Regions from separate parts of the Nocardioides massiliensis genome, predicted to be linked through region 2. Evidence: predicted binding sites of a transcription regulator. Region 2 holds the regulator's gene; each other region holds the start of a gene.
The links. Region 2 encodes LexA, which represses DNA repair genes until DNA is damaged. Its sites were predicted from a motif close to TCGAACANNTGTTCGA; they were not measured.
Positions count from the first base shown of each region.

Region 1: the regulator LexA is predicted to act here: its motif matches at 1,909-1,924, upstream of J2S59_RS14015 (HNH endonuclease signature motif containing protein).
Region 3: the regulator LexA is predicted to act here: its motif matches at 3,055-3,070, upstream of J2S59_RS05455 (HNH endonuclease signature motif containing protein).
Region 4: the regulator LexA is predicted to act here: its motif matches at 2,729-2,744, upstream of J2S59_RS16670 (SAV_6107 family HEPN domain-containing protein).

Region 1 is NZ_JAUSQM010000001.1:2,815,327-2,820,165, forward strand. It holds gene J2S59_RS14000 (ATP-binding cassette domain-containing protein) at 1-58, opposite strand, end outside; gene J2S59_RS14005 (RNA polymerase sigma factor) at 99-1,355, opposite strand; gene J2S59_RS14010 (YciI family protein) at 1,366-1,785, opposite strand; gene J2S59_RS14015 (HNH endonuclease signature motif containing protein) at 1,938-3,446, shown strand; gene J2S59_RS14020 (aldo/keto reductase) at 3,472-4,338, opposite strand; gene J2S59_RS14025 (N5-glutamine methyltransferase family protein) at 4,409-4,839, shown strand, end outside.
Region 2 is NZ_JAUSQM010000001.1:2,569,610-2,574,448, reverse strand. It holds gene J2S59_RS12700 (lysoplasmalogenase family protein) at 10-750, shown strand; gene J2S59_RS12695 (LysM peptidoglycan-binding domain-containing protein) at 907-1,248, opposite strand; gene lexA (transcriptional repressor LexA) at 1,524-2,252, shown strand; gene J2S59_RS12685 (LacI family DNA-binding transcriptional regulator) at 2,249-3,310, opposite strand; gene J2S59_RS12680 (GH1 family beta-glucosidase) at 3,307-4,701, opposite strand; gene J2S59_RS12675 (carbohydrate ABC transporter permease) at 4,705-4,839, opposite strand, start outside.
Region 3 is NZ_JAUSQM010000001.1:1,068,725-1,073,563, reverse strand. It holds AL1L pseudoknot at 1-9, shown strand, start outside; one part of gene J2S59_RS05465 (IS3 family transposase) at 1-885, shown strand, start outside; gene J2S59_RS05460 (RipA family octameric membrane protein) at 1,061-1,492, opposite strand; gene J2S59_RS05455 (HNH endonuclease signature motif containing protein) at 1,635-2,882, opposite strand; gene J2S59_RS05450 (Hpt domain-containing protein) at 3,202-3,582, shown strand; gene J2S59_RS05445 (response regulator) at 3,601-4,308, opposite strand; gene J2S59_RS05440 (MBL fold metallo-hydrolase) at 4,339-4,839, opposite strand, start outside.
Region 4 is NZ_JAUSQM010000001.1:3,377,164-3,382,002, reverse strand. It holds gene J2S59_RS16690 (phytoene desaturase family protein) at 1-1,134, opposite strand, end outside; gene J2S59_RS16685 (GNAT family N-acetyltransferase) at 1,192-1,722, opposite strand; gene J2S59_RS16680 (YbaK/EbsC family protein) at 1,730-2,224, opposite strand; guanidine-III (ykkC-III) riboswitch at 2,265-2,328, shown strand; gene J2S59_RS16675 (DMT family transporter) at 2,342-2,659, shown strand; gene J2S59_RS16670 (SAV_6107 family HEPN domain-containing protein) at 2,762-3,226, shown strand; gene J2S59_RS16665 (methyltransferase) at 3,254-4,033, shown strand; gene dinB (DNA polymerase IV) at 4,064-4,839, shown strand, end outside.

The DNA of each region.
Region 1 (4,839 bases), 250 kb from region 2:
GGTTGTTCTCCCGTGCCCCCTGGACCCGGATCACTCCGGCGGCTGCGTTCGTCGTCACAAGCGTCGATCGTAGGGGTGCCGTGCCGACTCCGTCACGGTCATTGCGCGCTGCTGCCCGCCCCGGCGGCGAGCGCCGCCTTGGCCATGAGCACGGCCCGCTGGCGGGCGTTGCGGGTCAGCGCCGCTGCTGCCCTCAGCGCGGCCTCGGCCTCGTCGCTGCGACCGAGCCGCGCCAGCAGCTCGCCGCGGACGCTGGGCAGCAGGTGGGAGTCGCGCAGGACACCGCTCGCCGCGAGCTCGTCGGTGAGCGCGAGTCCGGCCTCGGGGCCCTCGGCCATGGCGACGGCCACCGCGAGGTTGAGCCGCACCACGGGGTTGCCGGTGCGCGCGGCCAGGGCGCGGTAGAGCGCCACGATCTGGCGCCAGTCGGTGTCGGCGGCCGCCGCTGCCCGCGCATGGCACGCTGCGATCGCCGCCTGCAGCGCGTAGGGACCTCTCCCCCGCCCCAGCCGGTCGCTGCGCCGCAGTGCGTGGAGGCCGCGAGCGATCTGCGCGTGGTCCCAACGCGTGCGGGCCTGGTCCTCCAGCAGGACCGGCTCACCAGCTGCGTCGACCCGGGCGGGGAACCGCGACGCCTGCAGCTCCAACAGGGCGTGCAGTCCATGGACCTCGGGTTCGGTCGGCATGAGCACCGTCAGCATCCGGCTCAGGCGCAGCGCCTCCTCCGCCAGGTCCGGTCGCATCCAGGAGTCGCCGCTCGTGGCCGCATAGCCCTCCGTGAAGACCAGGTAGACGACGGAGAGCGCCGTCTCGAGCCTGCTCCCCCACTCCTCCGGCGACGGGACATCGAACCGCACGTCCGCGTCGCCGAGCACCCGTTTGGCACGCACGATGCGCTGCTGCACGGTCGGCACGGACACCAGCAGCAACCGCGCGATCTCCTCGGTCCCCAGCCCGCTGACCACCTTCAGGGTGAGTGCGACCCGGGACTCCCGGGGTAGCACCGGGTGGCAGGCGGTGAACATCAGCCCCAGGACGTCGTCGTCGGACCCGTCCGGTGACTCCGTGACCACCTCCGAGTCCAGGTCCCGGGCCAACGCGGCGTACCGGGCGCCGAGGCGTGCGTTGTGCCGGAACAGGTCGATCGCCCGGCGCCGCCCCACCGTCGTCAGCCAGGCACCCGGACTGCGGGGTACGCCGGAGCGCGGCCAGGACTCGAGCGCCTCGGCCAGCGCTTCCTGCGCGAGGTCCTCGGCCAGGGCGAGGTCGCCGGTGAGGCGGGCGAGGGTAGCGACGACGCGCGCACCCTCGACCCGCCAGACCGCTTCGACCGTCCGGGTCTGCTCGCTGGTCACCGGTAACCGGTCACTCGGTCCCGAGTTCGCGACGCCACTCGGCTTCCTTCTGGACGTACTCGTTGTCGGCGTAGTCGGCGAAGTCCGTCTCGTCGGTGACGCGTCGTACCTCGAGCTTGGACCCCGGTCCGAGCGGACACCGGCGCGCCCACTCCAGCGCCTCCTCGGGCGAGGAGACCTGGAGGATCCAGAAGCCGTTGAACAGCTCGTGGACCTCGCCGTAGGGCCCGTCGGTGACGATCGGCTCCTCGCCGGAGAAGTCGACGACGAAACCCGGCTCGGGCGCCAAGCCGTCACCACCGAGCAGGACACCGGACTTCATGAGCGCCTCGTTGTAGGCCCCCATCGCGTTGATGATCTCCTCGAAGTCGGTCTCGGCGTACGCCGCCTCGGCCTCGGGCGTGGCTCGCATGATCAGCATGAACTTCATCTCGGGTCTCCTGCCGTGTCGGCACCCGCCGTCGGGCGCCTCTCACCCTGACGTCGAACGGCGACCCACGGCAATCGACACGACCGAGAACATTTCTGAGGGAAGTTCTCACGCGCCTTGTGGTCGAACATATGTTCGAGTATCGTCGGGTCATGGACCCCTCCTCCATCACCGACACCACCGGCGTGGTCGACCGCGCTGCTGTCGCGAGGGTGCTGCGGGAGGTCGCTGACCTGGTGGACACGCTAGCTCCGGCCACCGACATGTTGCGGGCGGCGCAGACCGGGCGTGATGTGTGTGATGTGCTGCGGGTCGCGGGGATCACGGAGCTGGTGGAGACCAAGGGCTTCGAGGACGAGGGCGCCTCCACGATCACCACCTGGGCGCGGCGCGAGCTGCGCCTCGATGCCCACGAGACCGCCCGGTTGCGGCGCACCAGTCGGGTCACCGGAGTCATGGCGAAGGTCGGGGCTGCGGCCTCAGCAGGCCGGTTGCGCACCGAGCACCTCAACGTGTTCGCCTTCGGTATCAAGCACATCGGTGTGGACAAGATGCTGGCGGCCGAGGAGACGTTGGTCGACTACGCCGTGACTCACGAGCCGGGTGCGTTGATGAGCGTGGTGCGCGAGATGCGCGCCCGGCTCCATCCCGACGAGCTCGACCGGGCCTGGCTTGAGGGCATGGACAAAGAAGACCTCCGCTTGGTGCGGTGTGGCGACGGGTTCAACGTCACCGGGTTCCTCGGCGCCACCACCGGCGCCCAGCTCAAAGCCGTCCTCGACTCACTGACCAAACCCAGCGACGCAGGCGATGAACGCACCGCCTCCGCACGTCGCTGCGCCGGGCTGTCCGCGCTGCTGACCGGGATCCTCGACGGCGGTGTCCTGCCCGCCGACAAAGGCGTACGACCGCATATGACCGTCACCGTGCCTGCCGACGTCTTCGGTGCAGCCGCAGCCGCAGCCCAGCACGGTGCGAGCCCCGGCGGTGCGGCACCGGACGGCGGTGCGGCGGACCCGTTCGCGCCGGTCGCACGGTTGGAGGGGTTCGGACCCATCGGTCCCGCACTGGTCGGCTACCTCGCGTGCCTGGGACAGGTCACGGTCGTGACCACCGCCGGTGCCGCACCCGACTCCGGGGTGCTGAATGTCGGACGCACCCGTCGGGTCGCGACGCTGCGGCAACGCAAAGCCGTCGAGGCCCACCAAGCCCACCGGTGCGCCACCCCGGCATGTGGGCTGCCGGTGGAGGAGATCCACCACCTCACCTGGTGGTCGGCCGGCGGGGCGACCGACCTGGACAACCTCATCGGGCTCTGTGGGCCGTGCCACCGGCTGGTCCATCACGGCAAGCTCGTCATCACCGTCCCCACGCACGGCACCACTGGAGCGACTCCCGAGCCCGACCTCGCACCCGCTCCTGAGCCGGCACCGGACTCCGCGTCCCGCCTCGAGCGGCGCCTGCAGGAGTTTTTGCGCCCGCTGCGCCCACCGGCTCCTCCGCGACGCAGCCACGAACGACCCCATGAGCGGCCGCATGTGAAGCCTGGCCGCACCTACCGGTTCACCACCCAGCGTGGCGAGCCCGTCCGCCGCCGCGCCGGCTCCGTTCTCCTCACCGTCCACCACACGACACCCCCGCCCTACCCCCGGCGGGAGTGACCAGGCTGACGCACGACCGGTCAGCTCACGAGGCGTCGAGCCGAGCGATCTCCTCCGGCGTCAGGACGAGGTCGGCGGCCTCCGCGGAGTCGCGGATGCTCTGGGGTCGCTTCGCGCCCGGGATCGGGATGACCACCGGCGACTGCGCGAGCTCCCAGGCCAGCGCGACCTGCTGCGCGCTCACGCCGCGTTCGGTGGCGATCTCGGCGAAGGCCGGGTGCTTGTCGGCCAGCTCCTTGGCGTTGGTCAGTCCGCCCAGCGGGCTCCACGGCAAGAACGCCAGTCCCAGCTCCGCGCACACGTCGATCTCGGGCTGGCTGCTGCGGAACGCCGGCGAGTACTGGTTCTGGACGCTCACGAGCGCCTCCCCCAGGGCTTCGTGAGCATGCCGGATCTGTGCGGGATCGGCATTGGAGAGTCCGATCGCGGCGACCTTGCCGGAGTCGGCGATCTCACGCAGCGTCGCCACCGTCTCCTCCCAGGTGACGTCCGGGTCGGGCCGGTGGTGCTGCCAGAGCGCGATCTGCTCGACGCCCAGTCGCGACAGGCTGGCGTCGACCGCGGAGAGCAGGTGCTCCCGGGTGCTGTCGACGGCCCAACCGCCGTCATCGGTGCGGACGTGTCCGCCCTTCGTGGCCAGCAGCACGCGGTCGCGCACCCCCAGCTCGTCGAGCATGCCGGCGACGAGGGTCTCGTTCTCGCCGTTGGCGGCGGTGCCGCTCTCCGCGCGACCGTAGGCATCGGCGGTGTCGAAGAGCGTCACGCCGGCATCGAGGGCGGTGCGGATCGTGTCGAGCAGCTGGTCGCGGGGCTGCTCGCCGGTTTGGGAGAAGGTCATGAGCCCCAGGCCGATCGCGCCGACCTGGTGGGTGCCGAGAGTTCGCGTGTGCATGCTCACAGTCCTACCGCACCGTGCCTGACCTGCGGCGCAGGCCGCTGACGCCAGTGCCTACGGTGGTGCGGTGAGTGCACTCGCCGATGCCCTGCGCCGTGCCGGCTGCGTCTTCGCCGAGGCGGAGGCGGCCGAGGTGGCGCGCCACGTCGGCTCCGACGCCTCCCGCGTCGCCGAGGTCGTCGCGGGTCGTGCCGCGGGCATCCCCCTTGAGCACCTCCTGGGCGTGGCTCGCTTCGCCGGCCACGACGTCGAGCTCGACCCCCTGGTGTTCGTCCCCCGGCGCCGCGCCGAGGCGCTGGTCGAGCTCACGGTCGCGCACCTGCGCGAGCGCCCGCCCGGGATCGTGGTCGACGTCGGGTGCGGGAGCGGTGCGATCGCCGCCGCGCTGCGACACGCCCTCCCCGACTGGCGGGTCGAGGCCACCGAGATCGACCCGGCCGCCCTCTCCTGCGCCCGACGCAACGGCGAGACCTACGGCTTCGGGGTGCACGAGGGCTC
Region 2 (4,839 bases):
CCTTCCGCCATGCCCGAGCCCGCCGTCCCGCCCGCACCCGTCCCTGCACGCACCCGCTGGCGCCGACCCGCCCTGCGGGCGGCGTACGTCGCCCTCGCCGCGACCGACACCGCGTTGGCCGCCTCGACGGACCCCCGCGCCCACCGGCTGCGCCGCTACACCAAGCCGGCGCTCCTGCCGCTGCTGGTGGCCGGCAACCCGGCCGGCGACCAGCGGCTGTTGGTGACCGCCCAGCTCGCCTCGACCGCCGGCGACGTCGCGCTGCTGCGCTCCGGCGACGGGGCCCTGCGCGCCGGCATGACGGCCTTCGCCGTCGCGCAGGGGTCCTACCTCACGCGGTTCGTGCTGACCCGACGGACGCGCACGGCACCCGCGGCCACCGCCACCCGCACCGTAGCTACGCCCGGCCTCCCCCGGCTGCGGGCGGCATTCGGGGTCCTGGCCGGCACCAACGCCGTCGTCGCCGGCGTCGCCGCACGCCGCCGCGACCCGGCGCTACAGGCGCCCACGACGGCGTACGGCCTGCTGCTCAGCGCGATGGCACTCGGCGCGTTCAGCGCCCGCGGCACGCGCGCGGCGCGGATCCTGGTGTCGGCGGGGGCTGCGTCGTTCGTGTTCTCCGACAGCGTGCTCGCCGTGCGCGAGCACGTCTGGCCCGAGGCGCCGGCCGTGCTCGAGGGCGCGGTCATGGCCAGCTACACCAGCGCGCAGCTGCTCCTGGCCGAGGGGATCAGCGCGCTGCCCCGGTGACGCTCGTCGCACAGAGGGAGGACATGCAACGAGGGGCGGGCCCACCCCGGGCCCGCCCCTCGTCTTCCCCTCTCGTCGGACCCCGGGTCGAGGGAGGCCCGACGAGAAATCAGGTGCGCGCCCCGCGTGGTCGCGAGGGACGCCAATGCGGCTCGATCAGCCGAGCGGGATGGCCAGCTCCTGGCCGACCTGCAGGCCGGCACCCTCGAGCGCGTTGAGCTTCTCGATGCGGTGGACCATCGCGCGGACCTCGCCGGGGGCGGCGACGTCGGAGGCGATCTCCCACAGCGTGTCGCCGGCGCCGACGACCACGGTGCGGGTGGGCACCGGGGTGCCTGCGTCGCGGGTGGCGACCGACTGGCCCCCGACCACGATCGAGACCGTCAGCGCCGCCAACAGGCAGACCGCCAGGACGACGAGCCGACCGCGGCGGGTCAGGCGGATCGGCGCCGGACGGCGGACGGGGGTGAAGCTGGGGCTGAGGGTCAAGGTGCTCATGGATGCCTCCGGGGAAGAGAGCGGGTGGTGGATCGGTCGGAACGAGGTCTAGTGGTCGGCACCGACAGTCATGAGCCGGCGAGAAGCCGGACCGACGGCGTGGGCCTGCATTCGAGAGCCTGTTCGTTCGAACACACGTACGACGCTAGAGCACCTGTTCGAACAACGCAAGGACCGAACCGAAGAAATGTTCGAACGCCTCGGCGGCCACCGGGACGACACGCCGTTCGAACAGATGTTTGATCTGCACCAGCCCGGAGGTCTAGGTTCGCCTCATGGCAGCCCCGAAGCGTCCCCGCGCCAGCGTCAGCGAGCTCCCCGACGGACCCCCCGACGCCACGGGCCTGACGCCGCGCCAGCAGCGCGTGCTGACGGTCATCGTGGAGTCGGTCGAGCAGCGCGGCTACCCGCCGAGCATGCGCGAGATCGGCGAGGCCGTCGGGCTGGCGAGCTCGTCCTCCGTGGCCCACCAGCTGCGCACGCTGGAGGAGAAGGGCTTCATCAAGCGCGACCCCAACCGTCCGCGCGCCCTCGAGGTGCTGCTACCCGATGCCATGGCCGGGCGCCGCTCGGTCGGGCCGGCGAGCGAGGCATCGGTCGACGAGACCGGCATCGGGGACCACCGCCCCAGCGCCGCCTACGTCCCCGTGGTGGGACGTATCGCCGCCGGCGGGCCGATCCTCGCCGAGGAGCGCGTCGAAGACGTCTTCCCGCTGCCCAAGACGCTCGTCGGTGACGGCACGCTGTTCCTGCTCGAGGTCAGCGGCGACTCGATGATCGACGCCGCGATCTGCAGCGGTGACTACGTCGTCATCCGCCAGCAGCCGACCGCCGAGAACGGCGAGATCGTGGCGGCGATGATCGACGGCGAGGCGACGGTGAAGACCTTCCGCCGCGTCGACGGTCAGGTCTGGTTGCTGCCCCACAACGACGCCTTCGAGCCGATCGACGGCACCCACGCCACGATCCTCGGCAAGGTCACCGCGGTCCTGCGCCGGGTCTAGCCGGTCCCGCCCGGTGGTGCGGTGCTGCTGCGCACCACCAGGGTCGTGGGGAACGTCCGACGGGTCGCGCTGCCCTGGTTCGTCGGACTCCCCGCCGGGCTGCCCGCCGGGCTCTCTGCTGCGAGCTCGCCCCGCAGCGCGGCCAGCAGCATCGCGGTGATCGCCTCGCCCTGCTCGTAGACCGGTTGCGCGACCGTGGTGAGGTCGAGGAACGACGCCATCTCGTGGTCGTCGACGCCCATCACCGACACGTCCTGGGGCGTACGCCGCCCCGCGCGCCGCAGCGCCCGCAGGACACCGATCGCCATCTCGTCGGAGGCTGCATAGATCGCCGTCGGTGGGTCGGCGAGCTCCATCAGCCGCTCCCCCGCCCGCTCGCCGCCCGCCATCGTGAAGTCGCCGACCTCGTCGTAGCCCGGCACCAGCGGCAGTCCGTGGCGAGCCATCGCTGCTCGCCAGCCCTCGGCCCGCAGCCGCGGAGCGCGGTGGTCGAGGGTGTCCTCGAGGCCGCCGCCGACGTAGGCGATGCGTTCATGCCCCAGCTCGACGAGGTGGTCGACCGCCTGGGCCGAGACCCCGACGTCGTCGATGTCGACGCAGCAGAAGCCGGGGGCCTCCGCCCCCACCAGTCCGACGGGCAGGTCCCAGGAGCGGAGGTTCTCCTGCTCCTCCGGCGTCGGGGTGAGCGCCAGGACGAGCAGGGCGTCCACCCGCTTGGCGAGGTAGCGCGTGGCGAGCAGCCGCTCGCGCGCGCTCTCCTTGCCGCCGAGGTTGTAGAGCAGCAGGTCGTAGCCCTCGCCGCGCAGGCGGTCCTGGGCGCCCTGGACGATCCAGGAGAAGTACCACCGCGTCACGAACGGCACCACGACGCCGATCGTGCGGGTCGTGCCGCTGGCGAGCCCGGCCGCCTGAGGGGAGGCGACGTAGCCCAGCCGACGCGCGGCCTCGAGGACCCGGTGCCGGGTCGCCGGCGACACCCCCGGCAGGCCACGCAGGGCACGCGAGACGCTCGCGGTGGACATGCCGACCTCGCGCGCGACGTCGCGGATCCCGGTCACGACTCCTCGGAGCTCCTCGCGTCACGCCGCTGGCGCAGGTACTCGGCGTACCAGTGGAAGGAGGCCTTGCGGGTGCGGGCACGCGTGGACCGGTCGACGTGCACGATGCCGAAGGTCTGGGTGTAGCCCTCGGCCCACTCGAAGTTGTCGAGCAGGGTCCAGGCGACATAGCCACGGACGTCGGCACCGGCAGCGCGCGCTTTCTCCACCGCGGCCACGTGGTCACGCAGGTAGTCGACCCGAGCGGCGTCGTCGACGCGACCCTCGGCGAGCGTGTCGTGGTAGGCAGCGCCGTTCTCGCACACCAGCACCGGCAGGCCCGTGCGCTCGTGGGTGTCGACGAGCACCTGGGTCATGCCCTGGGCGTCGACCTCCCAGCCGATGTCGGTCAGCGGCCCCCGCGGACGCAGGACGAGCCGCTCGACGCCGGGATAGACGGGTACGCCGTCGGTCGGGTCGCCTTCGCGAGCGAGGTCGGGACGCTCGGGGTTGTAGTAGTTGATGCCGATCCACTCCGCGCTGCCGGCGATCGCGGCCAGGTCCCCGTCCTGCACGAGTGCGGGGTCGGTGAGCTCGGGAGCGATCGCGAGCAGCCCGTCGTCGTACGCACCGTCGGTGAGCGGGCCCAGCCACACCCGGTTGCGGATCGCGTCGACCCCGTCGGCCACGGCGTCGGCCTCGGGCCGCTCCGACCAGATGGGGGCGAGGTTCAGCACGATGCCGACGTCGTCGGCACCGGCGTCGCGCAGCGCCTGCGCGGCCCAGGCGTGCCCGAGCAGCAGGTGGTGGGCCGCGGCGTGCGCGCCGGTGCCGAGACGGCGACCCGGCGCGTGGATCCCAGCGGCGTAGCCGAGGTAGGCCGAGCAGTAGGGCTCGTTGAGGGTGGCCCACATGCCGACCCGGTCACCGAGCCGGGCGTGGACGACCTCGGCGAGCTCGGCGAGGTGGCGACCTGTGTCCCGGGCCAGCCAGCCACCGGCGTCCTCGAGGACCTGCGGCAGGTCCCAGTGGTAGAGCGTCGGCATCGGCGCGACGCCCCGCTCGAGCAGGCCGTCGACCAGGCGGTCGTAGTAGTCCAGACCGCGCTCCTCGACGCCGGCGGCGCGGGTGCCGCCGGGCAGGATCCGGGGCCAGGCCAGCGAGAACCGGTAGTGGTCGACACCGAGGTCGGCGACGAGCGCGAGGTCCTCGTCGAGGCGGTGGTAGGAGTCGCAGGCGACCGAGCCGTCGGAGCCGTCGCGGATCGCCCCGGGTCGCTGGGTGAAGGTGTCCCAGATGGACGGGGTGCGGCCGTCGGCACCGATGGCGCCCTCCACCTGGTAGGACGCCGTGGCGACGCCATAGGTGAAGTGGCCGGGCGCGGGCAGCCCGGCTGGTCGGGAGTTCGGCACGGGTCAGCCCTTGACGCTTCCTGCGAGGAGTCCGCGGACGAAGTAGCGCTGGAGTGCGAGGAACACGATCAGCGGGATGATCAGCGACACGAACGCGCCGGCCGACAGCAGGTGCCAGGCCTGGTCGCGGGTGCCGGA
Region 3 (4,839 bases), 1.5 Mb from region 2:
ATCGCCGCGCGGACCTACCGCGACTGGGCACGCACCAACCGACCCGTTGCCGCCCGCACGGTCACCGACGCCAGCGTCACCAACCTGGTCCGTGACCTGGCCTGGACGGTCAACCACGAGGGCGTACGGCGGATGACCCCGGAGGGTTTGTACGGGCGTCGCAAGATGACCGCGCTCGTCCAGCGCACCAGCCCCGACGCGTCGCCCGGCGCGGTGGACCGGGCGATGAGATCCCTGTCCCTGCAAGGGATCCGACGCTCCAAGGGCATCCGGACCACCATCCCTGCCAAGGACGGCAAACGGGCCGGCGACCTCCTTGATCGGGACTTCACCGCCCCCGCACCGAACCGGACCTGGGTCATGGACTTCACCTACGTCCGCACCTGGGCGGGGTTCGTCTACGTCGCGCTCATCCTCGACGTGTTCGCTCAGAAGATCGTTGCTTGGAACGTCGCACCGACCAAGGCCGTCGAGCTGGTCGACGTCCCGCTGCGGATGGCACTGTGGCAACGCGACCGCGAAGGCCACCCTGTGGTGCCCGGTGAGCTCATTGGTCACGCCGACGCCGGGTCGCAATACACATCGATCGCGTTCACTGAGCACCTCGCCGAGGAAGGGATCCGGCCCTCGATCGGGTCTGTTGCCGATGCCTACGACAACGCCCTGATGGAGTGCGTGATCGGGCTGTACAAGACCGAGTGCGTCCGCACAACGGTCTTCCACGCCGGCCCCTACCGGAGCCTCGGAGACGTCGAGTACGCCACCGCTGGATGGGTCGATTGGTACAACAACCGACGCCTGCATGGCTCTCTTGGGATGATGACCCCAGTGGAGTTCGAGCAAGCCCACTACGCGGCCCTCAACCGAGAGCCGCAACCCGCATAGGAGCGGCGGAGAACCTGGGGCGCTTCAGGGACGCACCGGAAGCCACAGCGGCCGCTGGTCCATCTCTTGTAAGCCGTACTTCAGCATCGGTCCGTCGACTTCGTTGAGGACCCCTGTGTTGATGTGCGCCACGTAGTCGGGAGAGATCCCGAGAATCTTCTCGTCGTACGCGGCACTAGCGCAGTACCAGGACTACCGCAGCGAGGTTCGCGAGCGCGATTGACGCAAGCAAGAGGTAGATGATCTCAGTGACGCTGATCTTTCGGTCGCTGCCGCTCAATTTCGAGGTCGTGTCGACTCGGAGGTTGGGTGCAATCGCCAACTGCTCCTCCACGCGACGCATTCGGTCGCGAGCCTTGCGGTAGTACTGGTGTTGAACCTTATGAACGAGTCCGGTCATCACGCAGGCCAGGATGCCGAGGCAGAAGACAACCACCGACAGCCTCCCCGACGAGTTCGCTAGTGCTACACCAGCCGCGAGTATTCCCGCATTGAACGCGAGCAGATACTGCACGCGGCTCCAGTTGAACTGCGCCTGGAAGCGATATTCGTCGACGGCAATGCGGTAGATCTCGCCGTCGCTGTTGCTTGCCTCCACGGAAGTCATCGTCTCTCACGATAGGGCGACCGGTCGATGCATGTCTGTGGGCGCGCGCAGAGGGGGTTCCGCGCTAGCGCAATATCGGAGCTGCGCCCGGACTCGCTCCTGGTTGCCTGGGGTCCGTCCGTCCCGTGCGGCACGTCGGCGCTTATCTGCGTCGGTAGAACCTGAAGCTGCCGTCGGGATGTCGCTCGTGGTCGAACGCGGGGTCGTGAACGATGTGGTGGTGGTGGCTGCAGAGCGCGACGCCGTCCTTGACCGACGTCTTGCCGCCCTCGCTCCACGGGACCAGGTGGTGGATCTCGCACCAGGTGGCGGGGATGTCGCAGCCGTCGGCGCGACACGTCTTGTCGCGGAGGCGGATGGCTTTGCGCATCGCGGGGGTGTGCAGGCGGCTGGCGCGCCCGAGGTCGAGGATCTCGCCGGCTTGGCCGAGGACTGCGGGGATGATCTGTGCTTGGCAGGCCAGGCGGCGGGCGTGCTCGGGGGTGATATGGGTGTCGTCGCCGTCGGGGTCGAACCCGAGCCCGGCTTTGCCGAGCCCCTCACGCAGCTCGTGGAGGGTGATGGTGACGACGACGGTGGTGGCGTCTCCGCCGTGATCGGGGATGCGGGTGGGGTCGAGGCGTTCGAGGAGGTCGCGGAAAGCGAGTGCCATGAGGCGGGGGCGGGGGATGAGTTTGCCGTCGGCGGCGGCTGCTTGTTTGCGGGGTTGGGCGAAGGCGTTGAGGATGGTCTCGAGGCGGTGGGCGACGTCGTCACCGATCACCCCGGTGAGGCGGGTGGTGCCGTCGCCGAGGGATCGCCAGGACAGGCGTTGGGTTTTGTTGGCGTGGGCTTCGGCGTCGCGTAGGCGGCGTTCGTCGCGGGCTTGGGTGCCTTCGGGGTCGAGGTGTTCGAGGATGCGGCGCCCGAGGATGCGCAGCTCGCGGGGTCCGAACTTGGTGGCGTGGTCGATCAGGGTGTGTTCGGCGCGCTGCACCAGTTCGGGGTCGAGGTCGTCGTTGCCCTCGACGAGCTCGTCGAGGGCGCGGGCGATGACGCGGACCTGGTCGAGGTTCACTGCGCCGGCGGTGAAGGCGTCGGTGAGGTGGTGCCAGCGGGTGTCGAGGGCGCTGGCGAGTTTGTCGTCGAGGCGGGCGTTGCGGCGTTCGAGGCGTTGGTCGCGGGCCAGCCAGGATCCGGCGTCCTTGTCGCCGGATTCCTCGGCCAGGTCGGCGGAGAGGGCGAGGACCTGCAGCTTCATCGCGGTCACGCGGGCTTCGGCGCGGGCCAGGTCGCGCAGGACCTGCTTCTTGGCCTCGGGCGGTAGTGCCCAGGCTTGGGCGACCCCGACCTGGTCGAGTGCGGCGTGCAGCACGGCGAGGCTGTCGGTGATGGGGTGTTGACTGTTCATCACGGGGGCCTCCCTTCGCGCAGCGTGATGATCGATGAACTGATCTACGCGGCGACGCCGGGGGCCCATCCACGCTCTCGGGTGGGGCAATTACTAACCGTGGTGCGTCTGTCCGTCCGGTTTCGACCAGCGCTGGATGCGAGGCCTCGTCGCCGGTACGGCGTACCACTAACCGTATACCAGTTCGAACACGCTGACAACCCCTGACGGTGAGGTTCTTGCGGCGTTCTTGCGCAAATCCGGACCTTCGGAGACTCCCCACCTTGAGCGCCATCGGCGAGGCTGTACTGATCTTCCCCAGATCCCGGAGGCACCAGTGATGGCAGCCGTGTTGCGCGACGAGAGCACGCTCCCTGCGTTCGATCCCGCGGTGCTTGCCGCGCTCGTCGACGCGCTGCAGGACCCGAGCGCGACCGAGCGCTTCGCCCGGGCGTACCTCTTCATGCTGCCGCGGCGGGTCGAGCGCATCCAGGCCGCGGTGAGCGGGGACGACGCCGTCGCGGCGATGGACGCGGTCCTCAGCCTGAAGGTGTCCTCCGCGACCGTGGGTGCCCGTCAGCTCCAGGCGCTGGCCGCTGACCTCGAGGACCACTTGCGCGAGCACGTCGCCGTCGCGGCCTGCGAGCTCGCGTCCCGTCTGACGGCAGCGGCCGAGCGCGTTCGAACCGACCTCGAGCGCCACCTCGGACAGGTCGCCTGACCCGCGGCGCGCCGGCGCTCACTCCATCCGGTAGCCCACACCGCGCACGGTGTGGATCAACCGCTGACCGTCGCTGGCCGCGGCGAGCTTGCGACGCAGGTTGCCGATGTGGACCTCGACGAGGTGGGTGTCGCTGGTCCACTCGTCGCCCCAGACCGAGCGCAGCAGCGCCTCGCGGCTCCAGACCCGAGCCGGCGTCCGCATCAGCTCGGCGAGCAGGTCGAACTCCGTGCGGGTCAGCTCGAGCTCCTGACCGTCGACCTGGACCCGACGGCCGTCGACGTCGACCCGCAGGATGCCGTGCTCGAGGACGTCCTGCTCCGGCTCGCTGGCCACGACGGCTCGCCGGGGGCGGCGGAACATCGCGTTGACGCGCGCCTTGAGCTCGCGCGGGGAGAACGGCTTGGACAGGAAGTCGTCGGCCCCGGTTTCGAGGCCGATCAGCTTGTCGACCTCCTCGTCGCGCGCGGTCACCATCATCAGATAGGCGTCGCTGAACTCGCGGATTCGCCGGCACACCTCGATGCCGTCGAGCCCGGGCAGGCCGAGGTCGAGCGTGATCAGGTCGGGATCGAGGTCGCGCGCCGCGGTCACGGCCTCCCGGCCGTCACCGACCTGACTGACCGTGAAGCCCTGGGCCTCGAGCGAGAAGACGATGAGCTCCCGGATGTCGGCATCGTCCTCCACGACCAGCGCACGGCGGTCATGGTCAGGGCTGAGGCTCATGTCCGTCATCTTGCCAGAGCACTGGTGCCATCACGGTTTCACGCGCGCGAGCGCAGCGAACTCCTTGGCATCGTGCGCGCAGAACATCGTCACCGCGGGGCTCGCACCCGTCCCGTGGGTCGCGTGCAGCGCGCGCAGGCACTCCTGGTTCTCGTGGCGCAGCTTCCCCGACACCTGCATCGCCGTCTGCAGCACGCGGATGCCCCGCGGGGCTCGGCGCGGGTCGGTCTTCTCCTCGGTGGCGAAGTAGGCATCGCCGGCGTGCAACAGCCACCCACCCCCGGGGCGACGTACGCCGATCCCGGCGTGGCCACGGGTGTGGCCGGCGAGCGGGACCATCACGATGTCATCGGTGTCTGGCAGCACGGGCACGGCGGTCAGGCCGTACCAGTCGATGCCGGTGTCGGCACGGTGCTCGACCCAGTGCGGACCGTGGGCCCACTGTGCGCGGCGGTAGCGGTTCTTCTCGGCTGGCGTCCGGCGGGCGCGCGCCGCGGCGAGCTCGTCGTCGCGCACGTGGATCCGCGCGGT
Region 4 (4,839 bases), 810 kb from region 2:
CGACCCGTGCAGCCGCTCGACCAGCTGGCGCGGGTTCTCGTCGACGCGGGTGACGATGTGGGGGCGCAGGTCGAGGCCGTAGCGGGCCAGCGCGACCACGATGTCCTCCGACACCCGGCCACGACCCAGCAGCGTGACGCCGAGGGTCCCGTCGGGCCCCACCCCCGATCGCCGTACGACGATGGTGGGCTCGCGGTGGAAGACGGTCTCCGTGGCCAGGTCGGGGGCGGAGCTGCCAAGGCCCAGGTGGCTCACGACCGGTGGCAGTGCGGGCATCGTCCGCGCGACGTGGCGCGCGAGGGTCGGGAGCCGGCGCGGGTCGACGGCGCAGACCACGAGGTCGGCGGCGAGCTCGCCCTCGCGGGTGGCGACGGCGACGGCGGCGCCGTTGCGCACGACGACGTCGGTCGCCGGCGTGCCCAGCTGCACCGTGACGCGGCGCTCGCCGAGGCGCTTGGTGAGCACCTGGGTGAGCTGGCCGAGGCCGCCCGGCACGGTCCAGACGCCGAACTTCTGCTCGACGTAGTCGAGCACGCCCCACCACGCCGGCACGTTGCGCGGGTCGTGTCCGGCGAGCTCGGCGTGGTGCAGGGCGATGGCGCGCAGCCGGACGTCTTTGAACGACTTCCGCACCCGCTTGTGCAGCGTCTCGCGGCTGAAGAGCAGGTCGCGGGTGCTGCGGTCGACCAGGTCGAGGGCCCAGGGGCGCTCGAGATACTCACGGCGCACGGTCTCCCACGGCGTGTGGAACGACTCGGTCCAGGCCATCCATGCCGCGGCCGCCTTCTCGCCGAGGGCGGCGGTGAGGGCCTCCTGCTGGGGGACGCGTCCGGCGGCGAACGTCACGCGGGTGTCGTCCTCGAAGCGGTGCTCGCGGAACTGCGGCACCGCGACGAGCTCGACCTCCCGCTCGAGCGGTCGCCCGGACTTGCGGAACAGGTCGCGGATCGCGCCGGGCAGGGGAGTGGCGCTCGGGCCGGCGTCCCAGGTGTAGCCGTCGTGCGCGAGCAGGCCGAGGGCCCCGCCGAGCTCCTCGCGGGCCTCGAGCAGCGTCACCTCGTGCCCGATCTTGGCCAGGCGCACGGCCGAGGCCATGCCGCCGAGCCCACCGCCGATCACCACCACGCGTGCCATGGGCTAGACCCTAGGCTGCGCCGACGCGCTGAACGGCAGCCGGCAGCGGATGGACGATCAACGGTCGCTCAGCGAGCGCCAGTAACGCAGCTCCGGGACGAGCCGCCCGTGCAGGTCTTCGGTGCGCTCACCGCCGTCGGGCACCCATCCGCGCCGCTCGTAGAACGTCCGCGCACGGTCGTTGTCGGCGAGCACCCACAACGTCGCGTCGGTGAAGCCGTGACCGACCAGTGCCTCCTCCGCCGCAGTGATGAGCTGCGCCCCGATGCCGCGGTCCCACCACGGGCGCAGCAGGTAGATCGCCGCGACCTCGCCGGTGGTGTCGGGGTCGAGGTCCTCGTCGCGGGTGGGGCAGACGCCGACGAAGCCCACGACGCGGCCGTCGACCACGGCGACCAGCACGGTGTTGCGCGCCGGAACGTCGGCGAGGAACTCCGCCCACCAGTGCGTGCGCTGCTCCACCGACAGGTTGTCGAGCAGCGTCGCCGGGAGCAGGCCGTCATAGGCCTGCTGCCAGGTGGTGACGTGCACGTGCGCCACGTCGGCCGCGTCGGCTTCCGTCGCGGGCCGGACCTCGATCGTGCTCACGGGGTCCTCACTCGACGTCGAGCGGTGTCGCACCGGTGAGGGCGATGAGCTCGTCGTAGGTGGAGCTGAACACCGCCGCGGGGTGTCCGGCCGCCGCCCACACGACGGGGTGGCGCGCCAGCCACGGGTCGATCCACGTCGGCACCGGAGCCGGGTGGGCGAAGGGGGAGACGCCGCCGATGACCTGTCCGGTGTGGGTGCGGACGAAGTCCGGCTTGGCGCGCCGCAGCTCACCACGGCCCAGCGCCGCCGACACGAGGGGTACGTCGACGCGGTGCGCACCGGAGGTGAGGATCAGCACCGGCTCGCCGTCCGCGTCGAAGAGCAGACTGTTGGCGATGGCGCCGACCTCGCAGCCCAACGCATCGGCGGCGAGTGCAGCAGTGTGGACCGCGTCGGGCAGGACCCGGATCTCACCGGTCCCGCCGCGCGCCGCCAGCTCCGCACGGAACGCCGCGATCGAGGGGTGCTCCGCCGGCTGGTCGGTCGTGACGTCGCTCATGGCGCCCGACTCTAGGAACTCAGCCTTGTTTGAGACACTGGGGGTGCCTGCAAGCGGCACCGGACGAGGTGCGCCGTACCCGGCCAGCGACAAGACGGCGCAGAGGAGTGGTCTGTCGTGCTCGCATGGATCGTGCTGGTCGTGTCCGGGGTGTTCGAGGCGGTGTGGGCCACCGCGCTCGGGCGCTCTGCCGGCCTCACCAAGCTGGGGCCCACCACCGTCTTCGGGGTCGCCGTCGTGATCAGCATGGCCGGCCTGGCCTGGGCGATGCGCACCCTGCCCACGGGCACGGCGTACGCCGTGTGGGTCGGGATCGGTGCCGGTCTGACCGTCGCCTACGAGCTGGCCACCGGTGCCCAGCCGTTCTCCGTCGCCCGGGTGCTGCTCGTCGCCGGCATCGTCGGCTGCGTCATCGGTCTCAAGCTCGTCTCCTGAGCCTTCGCTCCCCGCGCAACGGTCGGTCTTGACCGACTGTCGGTGCCGGGGTCTACCCTTCGATCAGGGTCGAACACGTGTTCGATGAGAAGGGGAGGCCCGATGTCACACCACCTGGTCCCGGAGACCGCACTGACCGCACTCGAGCGCTCGGCGCGCTCGCTGCAGGACGCGGTCGCCGCCACCGAGCCCGGACGCAGGTACGCCGCCGCCCACGTCGCCGCGCTGCAGGCGACGGCCGCGGTGCTGGCCGCGCGGGCCCGGCCCGCCACGCCCCGGGCGCGGCGCCAGCGCAACGCCTGGGTGCTGCTGTCCACGGTTGCGCCGGAGTTCGAGGAGTGGGCGAGCTTCTTCGCCGCCGGTGCGGCGAAGCGCGCTGCTGCCGAGGCCGGGTCCCGCCACGCCGTCACCGAACGGGAGGCCGACGACCTCGTCCGCGAGGCCGACCACTTCCTCGCGCTCGTGGAGCGGTCGCTGGGGCTGGCGCAGGGGAGCGTCGTGGTCACGACCGTGCCGAGCGCGCTCCCGGCGACCCGCCCCGCGGGCCGTGTCGGACGCGCCGGCTGAGCAGCCTCGGATGAGAGAGTGGGGCGCATGGCGAGCGCACCTCCTCCTCCCGGCGCCGGCGACCCCGGCTCCGCCACCGTCAGCCAGCGCCGCGGTCTCGCCCGGACCGCGGTGGTGTGGGCCGCCCTCGAGACTGCCCTGGGGTCCGTGCTGCGCGAGCGCCGGGCGGAGCGGTTGCGCGTGCTCGACGTCGGTGGCGGCACCGGCGACTTCGCCGTCCGGGTGGCGGGCCTCGGCGCCGATGTCCTCGTCGTCGACCCCAGCCCCGACGCCCTCGCTGCGCTCGATCGGCGCGCCCGCGAGCGCGACGTCGCCGACCGGGTCCGCGGACTGCAGGGCGACGTCGAGTCGCTGTCGTCCCTGGTCGAGCCGGGCTCGGTCGACGCCGTGCTCTGCCACGGCGTGCTCGACGTCCTGCCCGACCCCGCGCCGGCCTGGGAGGCGTTCGCGCGCGTGCTCCCCGCCGGCGGCCTGCTCAGCGTCGTCGTCGGTCAGCTGCACGCGGCGGTCCTCGCCCGGGCGATGGCCGGCCACCTCCACCAGGCCCGTGAGCTGCTCGAGACCCCGCCGACCAGCGGGCCGCGCCGGTTCACCGTCGACGACGTCCGGGCCAGCGCCACCGGTGCGGGCTTCGGCATCGACACGGTCCACGCTGTCCGGGTCTTCTCCGACCTGGTGCCCAGCGCTCTGCTCGATCTCGAGCCAGGCGCGGCCGAGGCGCTCCTCGCCCTCGAGTCCGCGGTCGCGGAGCGCCCCGAGTACCTCCCCCTCGCCCAGCAGCTCCACGTGCTCGCCACCCGCGTCTGACGCCGATCACGTCGCCGGCGCGGGTGCGCCGTGAGCGACCCGTCCCTGGCGTGCCGGCTGCTGCACGTCGACATGGACTGCTTCTACGCCTCGGTGATGCTGCGTGAGCGTCCCGAGCTCCACGACGTCCCGGTGATCGTCGGGGGCGCCGACCGGGGGGTGGTGCTGTCAGCCAACTACCCCGCCCGCGCGGCCGGCGTCCGCTCCGGTGTCCCCACCCGTCAGGCGCTGCGCGCGTGTCCGACAGCCGTCGTGGTGCCGCCCGACTTCGCCGCCTTCACCGAGGTCTCCCACGCGGTGCTCGAGGTCTTCACGGAGTTCACCCCGTCCGTGCAGGTGCTCTCGCTCGACGAGGCCTACCTCGACGTCGCCGGGGCGGTCCGCCTGCTCGGACCGCCGGCCGACATCGCCGAGCAGGTCCGTGCCCGCGTGTGGGAGACCCAGCAGATCCGGTGCAGCGTGGGCGTGGCCGCGACGCCGACGGTGGCGAAGATGGCGACCAACCGCGCCAAGCCCGACGGGGTCTGCGTCGTGGCGCCGGAGGAGACCATCGCGTTCCTGCGCAGCCACCGCGTCGGCGAGGTGTACGGCGTCGGTCCCCGCACCGCCGCGGTGCTCCACCGGCTCGAGCTGCACACCGTCGCCGACGTCGCGGCGGTGCCGATCGAGATCGTCGAGGCCGCCCTCGGACGGCACGCCGGCCGGTGGCTGTGGGACCTGGCTCACGGGCGCGACCACCGGGGCATGGAGGCCGGCCGGTCCCAGCAGCGCGCCGAGCGCTCGATGAGCAACGAGTCGACCTTCGG